4 regions of the Clostridium pacaense genome follow, and region 3 is predicted to be linked to each of the others. Evidence: predicted binding sites of a transcription regulator. Region 3 holds the regulator's gene; each other region holds the start of a gene.
The links. Region 3 encodes HrcA, which represses chaperone genes, less so after heat shock. Its sites were predicted from a motif close to TGTTAGCACTCNNNNNNNNNGAGTGCTAACA; they were not measured.
Positions count from the first base shown of each region.

Region 1 (4,668 bases), on a different contig from region 3:
TACCACTGGATGGAAATGCACGCCGACACAGAGGGCAATCTCCATGAAAGCTCCCTGTTTACCTATGGGCGGCTGCTGTGGAACATCCACCAGACCTATTGACTAAGGAAACCGATTTTAATAGAAGACAGGGGGAAAATCATGTTCAGGACAGAAACAATGACAGCAGGCCACAAAGATTATCCAAGCGTAAAAAGACTATATGAAACTGCATTTCCAGCAAAGGAACGTGTTCCTATCCGTTATCTGGAAAACGGTCACCAGGGAAACGGGGACTTCATTGCATTTTACGAGGATGATGCATTCTGCGGATTTTTCTATCTGCTGACCTTTGGGGACCTTACCAACATCCTGTTCCTGGCGGTTGAGGAATCCTTAAGGGGCCAAGGCTACGGCACCATGGCGCTTCAGGCCATCCGCAGCATGAAACCTGATAACCGCATCATCCTGGACATCGAGGCCGTGGACAGGCATGCGGACAACCACGGCCAGCGCCTGATGCGCCGGAATTTTTATCTGAAGAACGGGTACACCGGATCCGGCATCACCTACCGCTGGCGCGGCGTGACATATGAACTTCTGATTGCAGGGGGAACCATAACAGAAAAGGAGTTTAAAGAATTCTGGAAAACGCCGGACAGGCAAAGGGACTCCCTGATGGAGGGACTTTTACAGAAGCCTTATGCCGTGATTGATGTATTCCCGGCACAGGTTCCGGCTGACCGGAGCAGCGTATATCTGGAAACAGAAAGCTGGTTCCTTAAGAACGGTGAATCCAAACGTCTTGCCCGTAAATTGGCACGCATTCTGGTAAAGCTGCACTGTTACTTTGATATAGACATGCACACAGAGGGCTGGCACAGCGGCATATCCGCTGCAAGGCTGGAAAAAGCAGTGCGTCACGCCGTGAAAAACAGCAAGGGAGGACTGGGCCTGCTTCTTGCACAGGAGCAGACCTTAATCTGCCTGGAAGGCAGCTCCCTCCATATGACCGTATACCATCCAAGCAGCAGGGTACAGGAAATCCTAAAACCCCTGGCTCAGTCGGAAGGATTGTTCTGGCGGGAGACTCCCAATGATTTTTAAACGGAAACAGACCCTCAATCTATGCTTCAGCAATAAGCCTGTTTAGTTCCGGGATTTTCCAGCCCACATCTTCCGGGCAATGTGCATCCGAAACAGTGATGATTTTGATTGGAAATGCATTTTCCCTGACATCATGGATAAGCCTCAAATAATCATCCAGCCCCAGCACCCCCGCCTGTCTATGAAACCATTGATTGACATATCCGCTGTATGCGCATACGGAATCATACATAGGAACAAATTCGCGAAAACGGTAACAATGCTCAAGAAGCCATATTTCATCAAGTCCATGCTCAAGGCCCTCATCTGCAAAACGCCCTATCCATTCAAGCGTGTATCTGCCCCGTTCAATATGAATGTGGCCATCTACCATAGCGCAAACCTCCTCTGCACAAAACATAACAATATCACGGTTGTTTTTGGGATTCCATTATACCATATCCTTTGTTGATTTACCATTTTATATAAAACCCAAAATCAAACCCCAAAATCAGGCTTCACACTTTTTTAATAAAAAATTAGCACTCACCTCTTGACAGTGCTAACAATCGTGCTATAATACAGTTATGAAAAATAAAACAACTCAAACAGTTTAACAAATATTAGCAAGGATTCTCCCATCCTCTAAGGTGGTGAAATGAATTGCCAAAAACAAACTTAACGGCAGTGTCGGGCAGAGAGTAATCGGTATCCCCCACTGCCATGAGGTCAACCACGCATCTACGTAGGATGCAGTCGCACTTCGACAATATACCGAGCGTGGATTGAAACAATATATTTAAGGAGGATATGATCATGATGTTAATCCCAAGAAGAAACTATGGACTTAATTTATTTGATGAATTTTTCAATGACCCATTTTTCAGCGGTTCCACCGAAAAGGGCAGTGACAGCAAGAAGCTTCCCATCATGCGTACCGATATAATGGAAAAAGATGGAAACTACCTTATGGAGATTGAACTTCCCGGATTTAAGAAAGAAGATATCAAGGCAGAATTAAAGGACGGCTATCTCACCATTACGGCTGAATCCAATAACTCCGCTGAAAACAAGGACGAGCGTGGTACTGTTATCCATAGGGAACGCTACACCAGCTCCTGCAAGAGATCCTTCTTTGTGGGAGAACAGATCCGACAGGAGGATATCAAGGCCGGGTTTGAAAACGGCATCCTGAAGCTTCAGGTACCAAAGGACAGCCCTAAGGTGGAAGATACGCCAAAGTATATTGATATCCTGTAATATGACTTACCGTACAGCCTGTACTAAACCGTTCCACTTATTTACCACCACTCCCTTTTCATATATATCATATGTCATGCAGGATGCCGCCGGGTCCCCCAACCCTGGCGGCATCCTGCATTCTGTGATAATCACGCCATGTCATTCTGCATGCCCATCCATCCCCTGCATCTGCCTCTTCCATATCAGCCTGTCCTCCTTGATTGTAGCCAATACCCGGATATCCCTTATGGCCTCCGGATCCACGGACATGGGATTCCTGTCAAGGATTACAAAATCAGCCACTTTCCCATTGACAATGGAGCCTTTTTCATTTTCCTCAAAATACTGATACGCTCCGTTTATGGTCAGGGCCTTTAATGCTTCCCATACAGGCAGGCATTCCTCCCTGCCAAGGACCATGCCGCCCTTTGTCTCCCTGTTCACGGCGCACCAGAGGGTTTCCAGCATATCCGGGCGGATGACCGGGCTGTCCTGATGCAGGGTAAATAGGATTCCCTCCTTCAAGGCCAATCCTGCCGGGCTTATATGGCTGGCCCTTTTGATGCCGAAATTGCGGACATGCACATCGCCCCAGTGATACACATGGGCCAGGAAAAATGAAGGGATTACCTTTAATTCCTTTACCTTGGGAAGCTGGTCCGGCGAAAGGAGCTGCGCGTGGATCATGACGGGACGGATATCCCCTGGATAAGATGTATTGCCCTTCTTCTCCCCCAAAATCCTGTACGCGGCCTCCAGCTGGTTCAAATACTGTCCGCAGGCCATGTCGCCGTTACAGTGGGCCAGCAGCTGCATGTCATCCTGTTCTGCTTTCATGATACCGGCTAATACCTCCTCATCGGAAAGCGTGCCGTATCCTTTATAATCAGCCGGCTGGTTCCATCCCTCTACCTGCTCATAGGGTTCCCGCATCCAGGCTGTCCTGCCCTGTGGGGAGCCGTCCAGGAACATTTTATAGCCGCCAAGTTTTATATGGTTCCTGTAGCATTTTACATAATCCTTCATCGCTTCCGCCACCGCATCGCTTTCCCGGATATCGGCATATGCCACCAGGTCCAGTTTCAGCAGGCCGGCCCCCTCCAGCATCCGGTACAGGGGCAGAAGCTTTGCAGGCAGCATTCCTTCCTGGACCGTGGTGATGCCGTTGGATGCATACAGCTCCTGGGCGCGGCCATAAGCCTTCAGGAACTCCTCGGGCGACGGCATGGGAACCTTGTCCTGGTACTCCAGGAATGCCCTTTCCTCCATATATCCGGTGGGAATCCCATCCTCCTTTTCAATAAGGCCGCCCTGGGGGGACCGGGTCTGTGCATCCACTTCCAGCTGGTTTAATGCCATGGTGTTGAATACGCCCATATGGCCTGACTGATGCTTTACAATCAACGGGTTCCTGGGACTTGCCTTGTCCAGCACCTTCCTCCTTGGATGGGTTCCTTCCCCTAGGCTGTTGTGGTCATATCCTGCCGCCTGGATCCACCTGCCTTCCGGTATCTTCTGCTCCCTTATAAATGCCTGGATACACTGGATGATTTCCTCAAAATCCCGGGCATGGCTTAAATCCACCTCCATGGTCTGGCTGGCGCAGGCCGTAAAATGGCTGTGGGGGTCAATGAATCCGGGCAGCATCACATTTCCCTGTAAATCTGCCATCTGGACTCCCGGCTGCGCCATCTCCTTCAAAGATTGGTAGTCCCCGACGCCAAGAATCCTCCCATTCCCAGTGAGTACCGCACCCACACACGGCTTTTGGTCCTCCATGGTCAGTATGGTCCCGTTATGATAAAGTGTCTGTCCCATATACTGCTCTCCCTTCCCAATCATGTGTTTTAAATGATTTGACTTTCTTATCCATTCTTAGTATATTACCCTATAGATTGATTCCCATTTGTTTAAAGTATGCTCACAAAAGGAGTTCCTTATGATTGTCAAATGGATTAAAAAACACAGGGTCCTGACCGTCCTGCTATTTGTATTCCTTTATCTGGTCATCGGCGCAACCGCGCCCTTTTATCATTATAAACCGGTTTCCGGGATAACGAAAGCCAATACTTCTGCCTCAGACTTCTATCAGGATGGAACCGGCTGTGACAGGGCCATGATCCTGGAGACGAACCAAAGCGCATGGGATGAAAGGATGTGCCTCATGAGCCTGGCAAAGGAACGGATCATACTGTCCACCTTTGATTTCAGGGACGGCGAAAGTCCCAGGGACATCATGGCAGTCATGCTCCATAAGGCAGACCAGGGGGTGAAGGTCCAGATTCTGGTGGATGGGTTCTCCGGGCTGGTGCGCATGGAACGGAACAGCTATTTTTACGCACTTTCCAGTCATCCCAATAT
Region 1 covers NZ_JAJFEB020000004.1:201,925-206,592, reverse strand. Annotated here, with positions in the region: gene LK536_RS39105 (class I SAM-dependent methyltransferase) at 1-102, shown strand, start outside; gene LK536_RS39100 (GNAT family N-acetyltransferase) at 142-1,086, shown strand; gene LK536_RS39095 (PHP domain-containing protein) at 1,106-1,459, opposite strand; gene LK536_RS39090 (Hsp20/alpha crystallin family protein) at 1,885-2,325, shown strand; gene LK536_RS39085 (amidohydrolase) at 2,467-4,125, opposite strand; gene LK536_RS39080 (phospholipase D family protein) at 4,247-4,668, shown strand, end outside.
Region 1: the regulator HrcA is predicted to act here: its motif matches at 1,603-1,633, upstream of LK536_RS39090 (Hsp20/alpha crystallin family protein).

Region 2 (4,668 bases), on a different contig from region 3:
AGCGGATGGCAGGGAGTGATGAATATATGAACGCGGCTGTGGAGGAGATGGAGAGGATTAACGCCGATAAGGAGTTAAGGTACTGGTATCTGATGCGGGAGAAGGCGGCCAGTGATGAGACTACGATACGGAACTATTATATTCAAAAAGGAGAACAGAGGGTAAACCGGCTGATACAGATCCTGCTTGAAAACTGCCGTTCCGATGATATAGGCAGAATGATTCATGATAAAGGACTTCAGGAAAAATTATTTGATGAATTCGGTTTATGACAATAACAGACCCCAAGACAGCTTTTCATGAAAAGGCTCATGAGGAGCTGTTTTTTTGATAAATGCCACATCAGTTTTTATTTGACGGAAATAGGCAAAAACTGTATAATTGAGTAAGAATTTGGAAAACTGCGGTTGGCTGCGGTGCGGGAGAGGGCTATGGTTGCATTAAAAGTAGAAGATGTCAGGTCATTTACATCCAAGCTGTTTGTAAAAGAGGACTTTGACCGGTTTCTTGTAAAGGAAATCAACATTATCACCTATAACAGTTTTACGATTGACGGTCATGTCAGACAGGGATATTATACCCAGGAGGAGCTGGAGGAGAACCGGATTGAGGATTTTTCCTCCTGGAAAATGTTAAAGCCTCTCTGCTTTTCCCTGATTAAAGGAAAAAAACTTCCCGGAAGCTTCCATATCGTGTTATCCCTTGCCCCGCGGGATGTGGAAAAGTTTGCATCCTCCCTGGGCACGGGAATAGATGGCAGCCAGATTCAGGGATTGTATCTGAATATCCGTTACGAAGACGGAGCATTATATTGTATAACGGGAACTTCGCTGAACTTTTTTACCCTGGACAAGACACTGGAAACAGAGTGGGATAATGCGGTAAAGGCCTTTATGCGTTCCCATGAGATAGTGTGCACTTGAGGTAAGGCAGGTCCCATATGAGGGGGGAGGGCAACGTATGGATAAAATGGAATTGTCTCGTAAGCTGGAACAGCTGGCTGCATTGGCCGCATCCAGGGAAAACCGCCTGGAGATGACGGAGGTGCTGGATGCATTTAAAGAACTTCAGGTGACGCCGGAGGAGATGGAGGACGTTTACCGCAAGCTGGAACGGAAAGGCGTCCAGATTCAGGTGCCGGAGGAGGGGGAGGAAACCCTGCCTGACAGCGACCTGATCCTGGAGGATGACCTGGCCCTGGAGGACGGGGGGATGGTCAAGGAGGACTTCCGCTGGAAGTTCAGGGACAGTGATTCGGATGATTTGGATGAGGGCGGTTTAGGGGGCCTTGGAGGCAGTGAGGAAAGCGGGGAGGAGGAACTGGATGAATACCGGTCAGAGCGGATCCTGGACGGGGTTTCCACCGCTGACCCGATTCGGGAATATCTGAAGGAAATCGGATCCATTTCCCTTCTGACCCCGGAAGAAGAGACGGACCTGGCAAGGCGCAAGTCCGAGGGGGACGCAGAGGCGGGACGGCAGCTGGTAGAGGCCAACCTGCGTCTGGTGGTGAGCATTGCAAAGCGGTATACGGGACGTGGAATGGGCTTTTTAGATCTGGTCCAGGAGGGCAACCTGGGACTTATGAAGGCAGTGGAGAAGTTTGATTATTCCAAGGGATACCGTCTCAGCACCTACGCAACCTGGTGGGTGAAACAGTCCATTACCAGGTCCCTGGCAGACCAGTCCAGGACCATACGGCTTCCGGTCCATATGGTTGAGGCGGTGAACAAGATCCGGAGGGCCCAGCGCAGTCTCTCCGTAAGGCTGGGACGGGAACCATCCACGGAGGAAATCGCAGAAGAAGTAGGAATGCCGGAAAAGCGGGTTACGGAGCTGATACAGGCATCCGGGGACACGGTATCCCTGGAGACTCCGGTGGGAGATGAGGAGGGCTCCAACCTGGGGGATTTTGTGGCGGATGATGCCAATGCCTCCACGGAAGACAAGGCGGAGAGCTTCCTGCTTCGGGAAGAGATTGACGCCATGCTGCAGGGGCTTAATCCAAGGGAACGGGAGGTCATCATCCTGCGGTTCGGACTGGAGACAGGCCATCCCCTTACGCTGGAGGAGGTGGGCAGGCGCTTTAACGTGACCAGGGAGAGAATCCGCCAGATAGAGACAGCGGCCTTAAGGAAGCTGCGCAACCCGTCCAAGAGCAGGAAAATCAGGGATTTCCTGCCGGGATGACAGGGGAAAAGGCTGATGTGATATACATTTCCACAGAATTATTAGCACTCAATAAAAATGAGTGCTAATTTTTTTATTGACATTTTCCCCTGCAGGTACTAAAATGTAGTTTGTGAGTAAACATGTAAATTTAAGAAGAAACACAATGATAGAAAGAAAGAGGCGGATACGAGATGGCAAAGAAAGGCAGTTTATCAATTACAAGCGAGAACATTTTCCCGGTAATCAAGAAATGGCTGTATTCTGACCATGATATTTTTTACAGGGAGCTTATCAGCAATGGTTCTGATGCGATTACCAAGCTTAAGAAGCTGGAACTGATGGGTGAATATGAGAGACCCGAGGATGTGGAGTACAAGATCCAGGTAAGTGTCAATCCGACGGACAAGACCATTAAGATTACGGATAACGGTCTGGGCATGACTGAGGATGAGATTGACAAGTATATTAACCAGATTGCGTTTTCCGGTGTCCAGGACTTCATGGAGAAGTATAAGGACAAGGCAAATGAGGACCAGATCATCGGCCATTTTGGTCTGGGCTTCTATTCCGCGTTCATGGTTTCAGACAAGGTGTCCATTGACTCCCTTTCCTACGCAAAGGATGCAAAGCCCGTGCACTGGGAATCAGAGGGCGGCATTGAGTTCGAGATGGGCGAAGGGGACAAGGCTGAGGTGGGTACCACCATCACCCTTTACCTCAATGAGGACAGCACCGAGTTCTGTAATGAATACAGGGCAAGGGAAGTGATTGAAAAGTACTGTGCGTTCATGCCGGTGAATATCTTCCTGGACAATGAGACGGCAGAACCTCAGTATGAGACCATTGAGAAGGATGAGCTTAAGGACAAGGATACGGTTGTGGAGACCGTGATTGAGCCGGCAAAGACCGAGGAGAAGGAGAATGAGGACGGCACCAAGGAAACCGTTGAGATAGAGCCTTCCAGGGAAAAATATAAGATCTTAAAGCGCCCGGTGGCGTTAAATGATACAAACCCGCTGTGGAACAAGCATCCCAATGAGTGCAGCGAGGACGATTATAAGGATTTCTACCGCAAGGTATTCAGGGATTACAAGGAACCGCTGTTCTGGATCCACCTGAACATGGATTATCCGTTCAACTTAAAGGGAATCCTGTATTTCCCCAAGATTAACATGGAATATGACAGCCTGGAGGGAACCATCAAGCTTTACAACAGCCAGGTATTCATTGCGGACAATATCAAGGAAGTGATTCCTGAGTTCCTGATGCTGTTAAAGGGCGTCATCGACTGTCCGGACCTGCCCCTTAACGTATCCAGAAGCGCGCTGCAGAACGATGGTTTTGTAAAGAAGATTTCTGATTACATTACCAAGAAGGTGGCTGACAAGCTTTCCGGCATGTGCAAGACGGACCGCGAGAACTATGAGAAGTACTGGGATGATATCGCGCCATTCATCAAGTTCGGTTATATCAAGGATGAAAAGTTCTCTGAGAAAATGGGGGATTATATCCTTTATAAGAATCTTGAGGGCAAATACCTTACCCTTCAGGACTGCCTGGATGAGAACAAGGAAAAGCATGAGAATACGGTGTTCTATGTGACCAATGAAAAGGAACAGAGCCAGTATATCAACATGTTCAGGGAGGAAGGCATTGACGCTGTCATCATGCCTGCTGCCATTGACAATCCTTTCATCAGCCATGTGGAGCAGAAGAAGGAAGGGCTTAAGTTCCTGCGCATTGATACGGACCTGAACGCTGCGTTCAAGGAAGAGGTCAAGGAGGATGACGAAGAATTCAAGAAGACTTCCGATGAACTGACGGAACTGTTTAAGAAAGCCCTTGGCAATGACAAGCTGGACATCAAGGTAGAAAAGATGAAGAACGCAGGCGTGGCTTCCATGATTACCGTGTCCGAGGAAACCCGCCGTATGCAGGATATGATGAAGATGTACAGCATGGGAGGCATGGACATGGGCATGTTCGGCGGCACGGGAGAGACACTGGTGCTCAACGCCAACCATCCCCTGGTACAGTATGTGCTGAACAACAAGGAAGGCGAAAACACAGGTAAGATCTGCGAGCAGCTTTATGACCTGGCAAGTCTGGGCCACGGGCCGCTGGCGCCGGAGCGTATGACTAAATTCGTGAACCGCAGCAATGAAATCATGCTGATCATGGCTGGGGAGAAGAAAGAATCATGATTATGGGATTTCGGCTGAACCGGTAATCTTAGCAAATGTAATATAGATGACATAACAGGAATGCCTGTAGGTCCGGACCGCTGTCCGGAACCTCAGGCATTCCTGTTTTATGGTGAGGAGGATCTGGCCTGCATCATATATCCTTTAGCCTATGGTTCAGGGCTGCCCGGTCCATGCCAAGGATCCGCGCAGCCTCATCCATATCCTGGGTATGACGCAGGACCTCCGTGATATACGTTTTTTCAAACTCGGCAACCGCCTGTTTTAAGGACTTGAACTCCGGTTCCTGGGA
Region 2 covers NZ_JAJFEB020000012.1:87,754-92,421, forward strand. Annotated here, with positions in the region: gene LK536_RS48350 (Rpn family recombination-promoting nuclease/putative transposase) at 1-272, shown strand, start outside; gene LK536_RS48355 (DUF5721 family protein) at 432-923, shown strand; gene LK536_RS48360 (sigma-70 family RNA polymerase sigma factor) at 961-2,190, shown strand; gene htpG (molecular chaperone HtpG) at 2,364-4,376, shown strand; gene LK536_RS48370 (sigma-54 interaction domain-containing protein) at 4,510-4,668, opposite strand, start outside.
Region 2: the regulator HrcA is predicted to act here: its motif matches at 2,230-2,260, upstream of htpG (molecular chaperone HtpG).

Region 3 (4,668 bases):
GGTATCGGCCCAGATAAATGGGGCCGGAGCAGTCACGGACATGACCATCACGGGGCGGGGGGCAGGCGGTATTGCCAGCGAACTGAGCGTGTCGGGAAGCGGCGGGACAGTGACTGTCAAGGGACAGGGCGCCATCCGTTCCGCCCTGGGGAATCCGGGCATTGTCATTACCAAACAGGACGGCAAGACAATGGAAGGAAGCGCGACCCTTCCCAGCGCCTTCATTTCCATAGAAAAAAGGACAGGAGAGGATGGAAAGCCATCCTTCCACATCTATGGAGGCGGATTCGGCCACGGCGTGGGCATGAGCCAGAACGGCGCCCAGGGAATGGCCAAGGAAGGAAAGGACTATGAATCCATCCTGAAGTTCTTTTACAGTGGGACGGAACTCCGGGAAATTGGCGGATAGGACCTGGATAGGAATGCAGTCCTGATATGAAACGGGGCGGATGACAGCGGATGGGCTATTCCATATGGCCCTGTCCGCTGCCATCCGCCCCGTTTTTTAAAGGACGCAGCACTTAGAATTCAATCATCACGTTATATCTTATTGTCTATCCCTGGACCAGGAATACCTCGGCGTTCTGCATTCCATGCTGTCTTGTCTCAGCGTGTGTATTGAAGAAAATATCGATGTGGTTGCCTTTCACAGCGCCCCCGCGGTCCTCAGCCGTATAGACAACACCGTTAATCATGACCTTTGAGCCGTAAGGGATGACCCTTGGGTCTACTGCGATGGTGTGTCCGGCAGTGGCAACGGCGCCGGTACATGTATGGCGTCCCCAGCCCTCGGAACAGGCGCGGCAGGGACAGTAGCCGGTGGTTTTAAAGACCCCAAGGGGTATCAGCCCCTGTCCGTCAGCAGCGCTTCCTGTCTGGGCATCCCCGCTGCCGTTGGTGTATGTCCTGGGATTGGGGAAGCTTCGGCCCCCCACGGTTCCCTCTACCAGGTATATGCCGTCCGGATAAGCGCTCCAGTCCACATTGATGGTGAAGCCGTGGCATCCATTGCCCCGGTTTTCCTTATAAAGCGCTTCCCTGTATTCCCCGGCGGATATGCGCTGGGAAAATACTTCCTCACCTGTATTTTTATTCTTGATGGTTATCATTACGTTTAACGCGTCATCAGGGGAATCGCTGTCGTATGCCCAGCCGCTGATGGTGGTGCTGTCAACTGTCTCAAAACGTCCTTTGGATACAGCTGCAAATGCCGTGACGGCAGAAGCTGCAAGTAAGCTGATGGTAAGAATGGTTCCGGTTAATAAGTGTCTGAATTTCATTTATTTGTTACCTCCTATTGCTCATTTAATATTCAAAATAGTTTCTTAACATATTAATAAATTATATGTAATACTTTTGTAATATATGAGCAATAAACAAGGTTTTATCATAATTTTCCTGTATTGTCAAGGAAATATATGGAAATAAAGGAAATTTCATGGATATGTAACCGGAAAATCCTGTGCCCAGGGCAAAAAAGAAAAGCCGCCAGCCTTTGATGCTGGTGGCTTTCAAAATGTCCGTATGTAGCGGGAAAATCAGTCTTCCATTAAAAATACTTCTGCGGTATAGGTACCTTTGGCAAGCGCTTCCTCGTGGCTGCCGTAAAAAATATCAAGAATGTTACCCTTGACAGAAGAACCCTTATCCTCAACCGTATAGACGGTTCCGTCAATCTTCAGCCTGGTGCCGAGCGGAAATTGGTCCAAATCCGCGGAAATGGTGTGGTTAGGCGTGGGAACCGTGCCGGAATAGGTAAGCCCGTGTCCGCCCGAACACTTATCGCATCCGCAGTAACCGGTGATGGTGAACCTGCCAAGGGAGGTTTCCGTGGAAACAGGCGGTTCTTCCTTCTTCCTGGCACCGGGACCCGCGTCCACGTATTCTTCTTCTGAACCGCGGCTGGTCCTGTCCTTATGGGAGGTCCTGGTCCCTGCGGTATCCTGCGCAGAACCATGTTCCGTGTCCCTGTCCGGGAATCCGTTCTCAACAACTGTCACGTCCTTGCCCACTGACGCAGACGTGGTCCCATCTTTGCCGGCAGCCTCATCCTTCATTACCGCCACATCCGTATGGGATGTTTCTTCTGCATAAGCTGGCAAGGAAGCTGCCAGGCATAAGACGGCAGCAGCCGCGGCCAGGACGGTTTTTCTTATGGTATTGTGCATATATTTACCTCGCAATATTAACAGATTGTTCTGGTTCCATATGACTATATTATATGTATATTTCATTATATTACAAAACTATTAATTGTCAAGCTGAAATCATTAAACAAGTGTTACATATTCATAAAAAGTGGGGAATATTTTACATATTTTTGCAAGAAAATTGTTAAAAGTGGGAGATAAAATCAAATATATAGGTATTTTTCAGGAGGGGGACTACATCATCTATGTCCTGTGAAACTGGAAAAATAAATTATAATAAAAGAATTTGGATTTATCTCTTGACAAATTCACTCAGAAGGAATATATTATGGAATGTAGATGTTAGCACTCCTCGAAACCGAGTGCTAATAATTCGGAAAGGAAGGTGGACAGATGCCGGTGGATACGTTCCTGGATGACAGGAAGATGACCATATTAAAGGCGATTATCAAAACGTATCTGGAAACAGGGGAACCCGTGGGTTCCAGGACCATTTCCAAGTATTCGGATTTAAAACTCAGTTCTGCCACCATCCGCAACGAGATGTCGGATCTGGAAGAGATGGGTTATATCATACAGCCCCATACATCTGCGGGCCGTATTCCTTCTGATAAGGGATACCGGTTTTACGTGGACCAGATCATGTTGGAGAAGGACAGCGAGGTAACGGAGCTTAAGGAGATGATGGTCCAGAAGGTTGATAAACTGGAACTGGTCCTCAAGAAGATGGCCCAGGTACTTGCCTCCAACACCAACTACGCAGCCATGATAAGCGGCCCAAGTTACCACAAGACCAAGCTTAAGTTCATCCAGCTATCCAAGGTGGAGAAGAATAAAATGCTGGTGGTAGTGGTGGTGGAAGGAAACATCATCAAGAATACCATGGTGGATGTGTCCGATGAGCTGACCGATGATGAGCTGCTGAACCTGAACATCCTGTTGAACAGCAGTCTGAACGGACTGACCATTGAAGAGATTAATCTGGATATCATCAGTAAGCTGAAGGTTGACGCGGGCATCCACAGCCAGGTAGTGGACCTGGTGCTTAATGAGGTGGCGGAAGCCATCCGGGCAGGCGGGGAAGACCTGCAGATATATACCAGCGGAGCAACCAACATTTTCAAGTATCCCGAACTGACGGAAGGTGAGAGGGCCAGCCAGCTAATCGGTACATTGGAACATCAGGAAGTGCTGCAGGAGTTTGTGTCTGAAGTCAATGCAGGCGTGGAAGGCGATGCGGGCATACAGGTTTACATTGGCGATGAAAGCCCGGTACAGTCCATGAAGGACTGCAGCGTGGTGACTGCCAATTATGACCTGGGCGGAGGCCTTAGGGGAACCATCGGAATCATCGGCCCCAAGCGCATGGATTACGAGAAGGTGTTAGGCACCCTGCGTACCCTTATGAATCAGCTGGATACGGCATTTAAAAAAGATGAAAGGTGATAAGCTGTGAGTGAAGATATGAAGGACGAAGAGTTAAAAAAAGAAGCAGGAGCCAAAGAAGCAGGGCAGGAAGAAGTGATGGCTGGGAACGGGCAGGCGGCCCCTGAGGACGCAGAGGATGCGGTCCGGCAGGAAGAAGGAACTTTGGAGGAGGCTTCAGAGGATACTGAAGAGGCTGCTTCTGCCAAGGAAGAAAAAAAGAGCTTTTTCAAAAAGAAGAAGGACCCAAGGGATGAGAAAATAGAGGAGCTTACGGACCGGGTAAAACGCCAGATGGCGGAATTTGAGAATTTCCGCAAGAGAAGCGAAAAGGAAAAGTCCACCATGTACGAGATGGGGGCCAGGGATATCATTGAACGTATGCTTCCCGTGATTGACAATTTTGAGAGAGGTTTAGCTACCGTACCCGAGGATGAAAAGGGCAGCCCCATTGCCGAGGGTATGGAGAAGATATATAAGCAGTTCCAGAAGACGCTGGAGGAAGCAGGCGTGAAGGCGATTGAAGCCGTGGGCCAGGAGTTTGACCCCAACTTCCACAATGCGGTGATGCATGTGGATGATGACAGCCTGGGCGAGAACATTGTGGCAGAGGAATTACAGAAGGGCTACATGTACAGGGAAAGCGTTGTAAGGCACAGCATGGTAAAAGTTGCTAACTAAGGCATTAGGCACCTGACCGGGTTTACGGACTTTGTTGGGTGGAACATATAATACATGAATAAACCAAATAATCAGGAGGAAAAAACTATGAGCAAGATTATCGGTATTGATTTAGGTACGACAAATAGCTGTGTTGCTGTTATGGAAGGCGGAAAGCCAACCGTTATCGCCAATGCAGAAGGCGTAAGGACCACACCATCTGTTGTGGCTTTTACAAAGACAGGAGAGAGGCTGATCGGTGAGCCGGCAAAGCGTCAGGCAGTTACCAATGCTGACAAGACCATCTCATCCATCAAGCGTCACATGGGAACAGACTACAGGGTAGATATTGACAGCAAGAAGTACACCCCGCAGGAAATCTCCGCCATGATCCTCCAGAAGCTGAAAGCCGATGCTGAGAGCTACCTGGGCG
Region 3 covers NZ_JAJFEB020000005.1:50,977-55,644, reverse strand. Annotated here, with positions in the region: gene LK536_RS40225 (SpoIID/LytB domain-containing protein) at 1-409, shown strand, start outside; gene LK536_RS40220 (3D domain-containing protein) at 555-1,280, opposite strand; gene LK536_RS40215 (3D domain-containing protein) at 1,539-2,168, opposite strand; gene hrcA (heat-inducible transcriptional repressor HrcA) at 2,544-3,596, shown strand; gene grpE (nucleotide exchange factor GrpE) at 3,675-4,256, shown strand; gene dnaK (molecular chaperone DnaK) at 4,344-4,668, shown strand, end outside.

Region 4 (4,668 bases), on a different contig from region 3:
TGTAGAAGGCGCGGAAGGACTTCCGGAATCCATTTCCGTCACGGAGGAAGTGTCGGGGATACCGGCAGAAGGGGAATTGTATATACGGGACAGCCGGATTGTAAGGGAAGAATGGCGGGACGGTTTCCAGGCGCCGGTACTGTTTCATTCCTATGGCGCGGATGAATACCAGACAGGCTCCCTGGTCATAAGCGGTGAGGATGTGCTGGCTTCGGCAGTGGAGTCGCAGGAAGGCATTCTGGAGGTCATGGGCCTTTCACCGCAGCAATACCGCATCCATTCCATGACATGGGACGGTGAGGCGTTTGAGGATGAAGATGGGCAGCTATGCCGCAGGGCAATGGCTGAGGGGCAGAAGCTGGTACGTGATTATGAGATTACATATGAGGGGGAGGTGGCGTATATGGAGCCGGTATCTTATGAGATGGAGATGGCCTACCGTCCGGTGCTGCCCTCCCGGGTATGGCTGGATGAGGAAGGGACGGATACCTTGGCGGGGGAGGTGGCGCAGGAACCTTCAACCACAGGGGAGGGTGGTCCGTTGTGGTACTGGGTCCGCAGCGGTTTTGTGATTACGGTGGGCGCAGGGCTTATTGGTATCTGTGCAGGAGTCCTGGCCCTGGCAGTATCCTGGCTCAGGCAGAGAAAGAAGGAGCAGGACCGGAAATATCTTCCGGACAACATAAGCGGTTGAGGCCCAGGGCAGACATGTGTTATACTTTAGGGAGTGAATAAATGAAAAGGAGAACAGATATGACAAATCCGGTATATGAAAAATTAATGAACTGCTATGCCAGTGTAAAGGACAGGCTTCCTTTCAGGCCCAAGGCAGCCCTTATTCTGGGTTCCGGCCTGGGTGATTATGCGGACCAGGCCGAGGTGGAAGGCGTGATTGATTATCATGATATAGAAGGTTTTCCGGTATCAACGGTAGCCGGACACAAGGGGAGGTTTGTATTTGCACATATTAATGGCGTGCCGGTGGTCATGATGCAGGGCCGCGTCCATTATTATGAGGGGTATCCCATGACGGATGTGGTGCTTCCGGTCAGGCTCATGAAGCTGATGGGAGCGGAAATCCTGTTCCTGACCAATGCCGCGGGCGGGGTCAATCATGACTATGCCGCAGGGGACTTCATGCTAATCAGGGACCAGATTGCCTGCTTTGTACCGTCTCCGCTGATTGGGCAGAACCTGGATGAGCTGGGGCCGAGATTTGCTGATATGAGCCAGATATATGATAACAAGCTGTGCGATGTAATCAGGACAGCCGCCAGGGAGCTGGATATCCGGATTCAGGAGGGAGTCTATGTACAGCTGACAGGACCTGCCTATGAAACGCCCCAGGAGGTAAGGATGTGCAGGATCCTGGGCGGTGATGCAGTGGGCATGAGCACTGCCTGCGAAGCCGTGGCGGCCAACCATATGGGGATGAGGGTATGCGGGATATCCTGTATTACCAACCTGGCATGCGGCATGACGGACACGCCCCTTTCCCACGAAGAGGTTCAGGAAACCTCAGACAGGGTGGCTCCCCTGTTTAAGAAATTAGTGTCAGAATCCATTGGAAGAATGGGAATTCTCTAATATTTTAGGAAAAATTAAAGAAAAAGACATAGTAAAATAGTGTTTTTCGTAGTAATATGTATCGTGAGCGCGGCGGGGGCATTAAGCCGCTGCGCCTCAAAGAAAACGCATCATGTGTCAGCAACAGAAAAGAGGAGATTCATTATGAAAAAACACTATTTAGCAATCGCTGTCCTGGCTATGGCCCTTGGTATGACAGCGTGTTCATCAAAGACAAGTGAGACAACAGCAGATACCACCGCAGCTACCACGGCGGTTGAGACAACAGCAGAAACCGATGCATCCGCTGAGGATGAGGAGGAAGACTACTACTATGGTTTTGTCGGGGAAGTGAATGACAAGGTCATAACCGTTGCGGATGACGAAGGCAAGGAAGTCAGGTTTGACGTGTCAGCGGCCAAGGTAGAGGGAGCAGATGCCATTGGAACAGGTGACGAGGTAGAGGTGGCTTACGGCGGCCAGCTGTCAGAAGACGTTACAAAGGCAAAATCAGTGGATATCATTACCTCCGCTGCTGCAGAAGCAGCTGCAGAGGCTGCCGCGGAGATTGACGAGACTATAAGCGGCACCATTGAGAAGGCAGATGACAAGACCCTGACATTGAAGACAGAAGATGGTACATATACCTTCAACACCATCATTGCCCAGAAGGTGACCAAAGACGGTATCAAGGCCGGTGCAGAGGCTGATGTGACATTCTACGGAGATTTAGAGGATGAGGAAGATAAGCCGGTTGCGACTAAGATCGTGACAGAGGATGCCATGGATACGCCGGAGGCAAAGGTGAACGCCCTTACAGGCAAGGTGGTTGAGGTTAAGACAAATTATGTGGTATTAGAGACTGCAGACCCCGATAATACCCTGTTTACCTTTGTTGGCACGGATGGTATGTTTGATAAGCTGAAGGTTGGCGATACGGCCACGGTTGCCTACGAAGGAACCTTGACTGACAAGTCCATTATGGCTACTGGCCTGAAGTAGGTTAAAAAGGCTTTATGATGATTGAAAATGCTGCCCTGGGAATTTTTTCCGGGACAGCATTTTTTAATCAAAAAAAATTAGCACTCACCCCTTGACAGTGCTAACAACATGTGTTATAGTACGACTAGAACAAAGAAAACCGCAGCACAATTCCGATATCCATCCGCGCAGAGGACAGCAGAAAGTGATTTCTGATTACCTGTTGGTTCTGGGGACGGGGATACGAAGAAAGGGGAATGGGCGATGAATATTAATAAATTCACACAAAAATCAATGGAAGCAGTCCAGAACTGTGAGAAGCTGGCATATGAATATGGAAACCAGCAGATAGACCAGCAGCATCTGCTCTACAGCCTCCTGACCCTGGATGACAGCCTGATTCTGAAGCTGATTACCAAGATGGGGATTCAGGGCGACATGTTTACCAATGAGGCTAAGCAGGCAGTGGAACGCCTTACCAAGGTAAGCGGAGGCGGCCAGCTGTATATCAGCAATGACCTGAATAAGGTACTGATTAACGGCGAGGACGAGGCAAAGGCCATGGGCGATGAATATGTGTCCGTGGAGCATCTGTTCCTGGCCCTGCTGAAACATCCGAATAAGGAAATCAAGGAGCTGATGAAGCTCTATAATATAACCAGGGAGACATTTTTACAGACCCTTTCAACAGTAAGGGGCAATCAGAGGGTGGTTTCGGATAACCCGGAAGCAACGTATGATACCCTTCAGAAGTATGGGTATGACCTGGTGGAACGGGCCAGGGACCAGAAGCTGGATCCTGTCATCGGCCGCGACAGCGAGATAAGGAACGTGGTACGTATCCTGTCCCGTAAGACTAAGAACAACCCGGTTTTAATCGGTGAACCCGGCGTGGGCAAGACCGCTGTGGTGGAGGGCCTGGCCCAGCGTATTGTGGGCGGCGACGTGCCGGACGGCCTTAAGGATAAGAAACTGTTTGCCCTTGATATGGGCGCCCTGGTGGCCGGCGCCAAGTACAGGGGCGAGTTTGAGGAACGTCTGAAGGCAGTGCTGGAGGAAGTGAAGAAGAGCGACGGACAGATCATCCTGTTCATTGATGAACTCCATACCATTGTAGGAGCCGGCAAGACAGAAGGCTCCATGGATGCAGGCAATATGCTAAAGCCCATGCTGGCCAGGGGCGAGCTGCACTGCATCGGAGCCACCACCCTCAATGAATACAGGCAGTATATTGAAAAGGATGCTGCCCTGGAACGCCGGTTCCAGCCGGTGCTGGTGGATGAACCTACGGTGGAGGATACCATTTCCATCCTTAGGGGGCTTAAGGAGCGCTATGAAGTATTCCATGGCGTTAAGATAACAGACTCAGCGCTGGTCAGCGCGGCAACCTTGTCGGACCGTTATATATCCGACCGCTTCCTGCCGGATAAGGCCATTGACCTTGTGGATGAGGCCTGTGCCATGATTAAGACAGAGCTGGACACCATGCCCGCTGAACTGGATGAGATGTCCAGGAAGATCATGCAGATGGAGATTGAGGAAGCTGCCCTTAAGAAAGAGACGGACCGTTTGAGCCAGGACCGTCTGGCTGATCTGCAGAAGGAGCTGGCTGAACTGCACGATGATTTTGCAGCAAGGAAGGCACAGTGGGAGAATGAGAAGGCCAGCGTGGACCGTCTCAGCAGCCTGAGGGAAGAGATTGAGGCGGTTAACCGGGACATCCAGGACGCCAAGCAGCGCTATGACCTTAACAAGGCCGCGGAACTGCAGTACGGCAGGCTGCCCCAGCTTCAGAAGGAACTGGAAGCAGAGGAGGAGCGGGTTAAGAACGAGGACCTGAGCCTTGTGCATGAAAGCGTGACCGAGGACGAGATTGCCAAGATTGTCTCCAGATGGACCGGGGTCCCGGTGTCCAAACTGACGGAAAGCGAGAGAAGCAAGACCCTGCACATGGATGAGGTCCTTCATGAGCGTGTGGTCGGCCAGGATGAAGGCGTGGAAAAGGTGACGGAATCCATCATCCGTTCCAAGGCCGGAATCAAAGACCCATCAAAGCCAATCGGCTCCTTCCTGTTCTTAGGACCCACCGGTGTTGGTAAGACGGAACTGGCAAAGGCGCTG
Region 4 covers NZ_JAJFEB020000002.1:67,847-72,514, reverse strand. Annotated here, with positions in the region: gene LK536_RS33930 (hypothetical protein) at 1-694, shown strand, start outside; gene LK536_RS33925 (purine-nucleoside phosphorylase) at 754-1,587, shown strand; gene LK536_RS33920 (hypothetical protein) at 1,732-2,568, shown strand; gene clpB (ATP-dependent chaperone ClpB) at 2,812-4,668, shown strand, end outside.
Region 4: the regulator HrcA is predicted to act here: its motif matches at 2,644-2,674, upstream of clpB (ATP-dependent chaperone ClpB).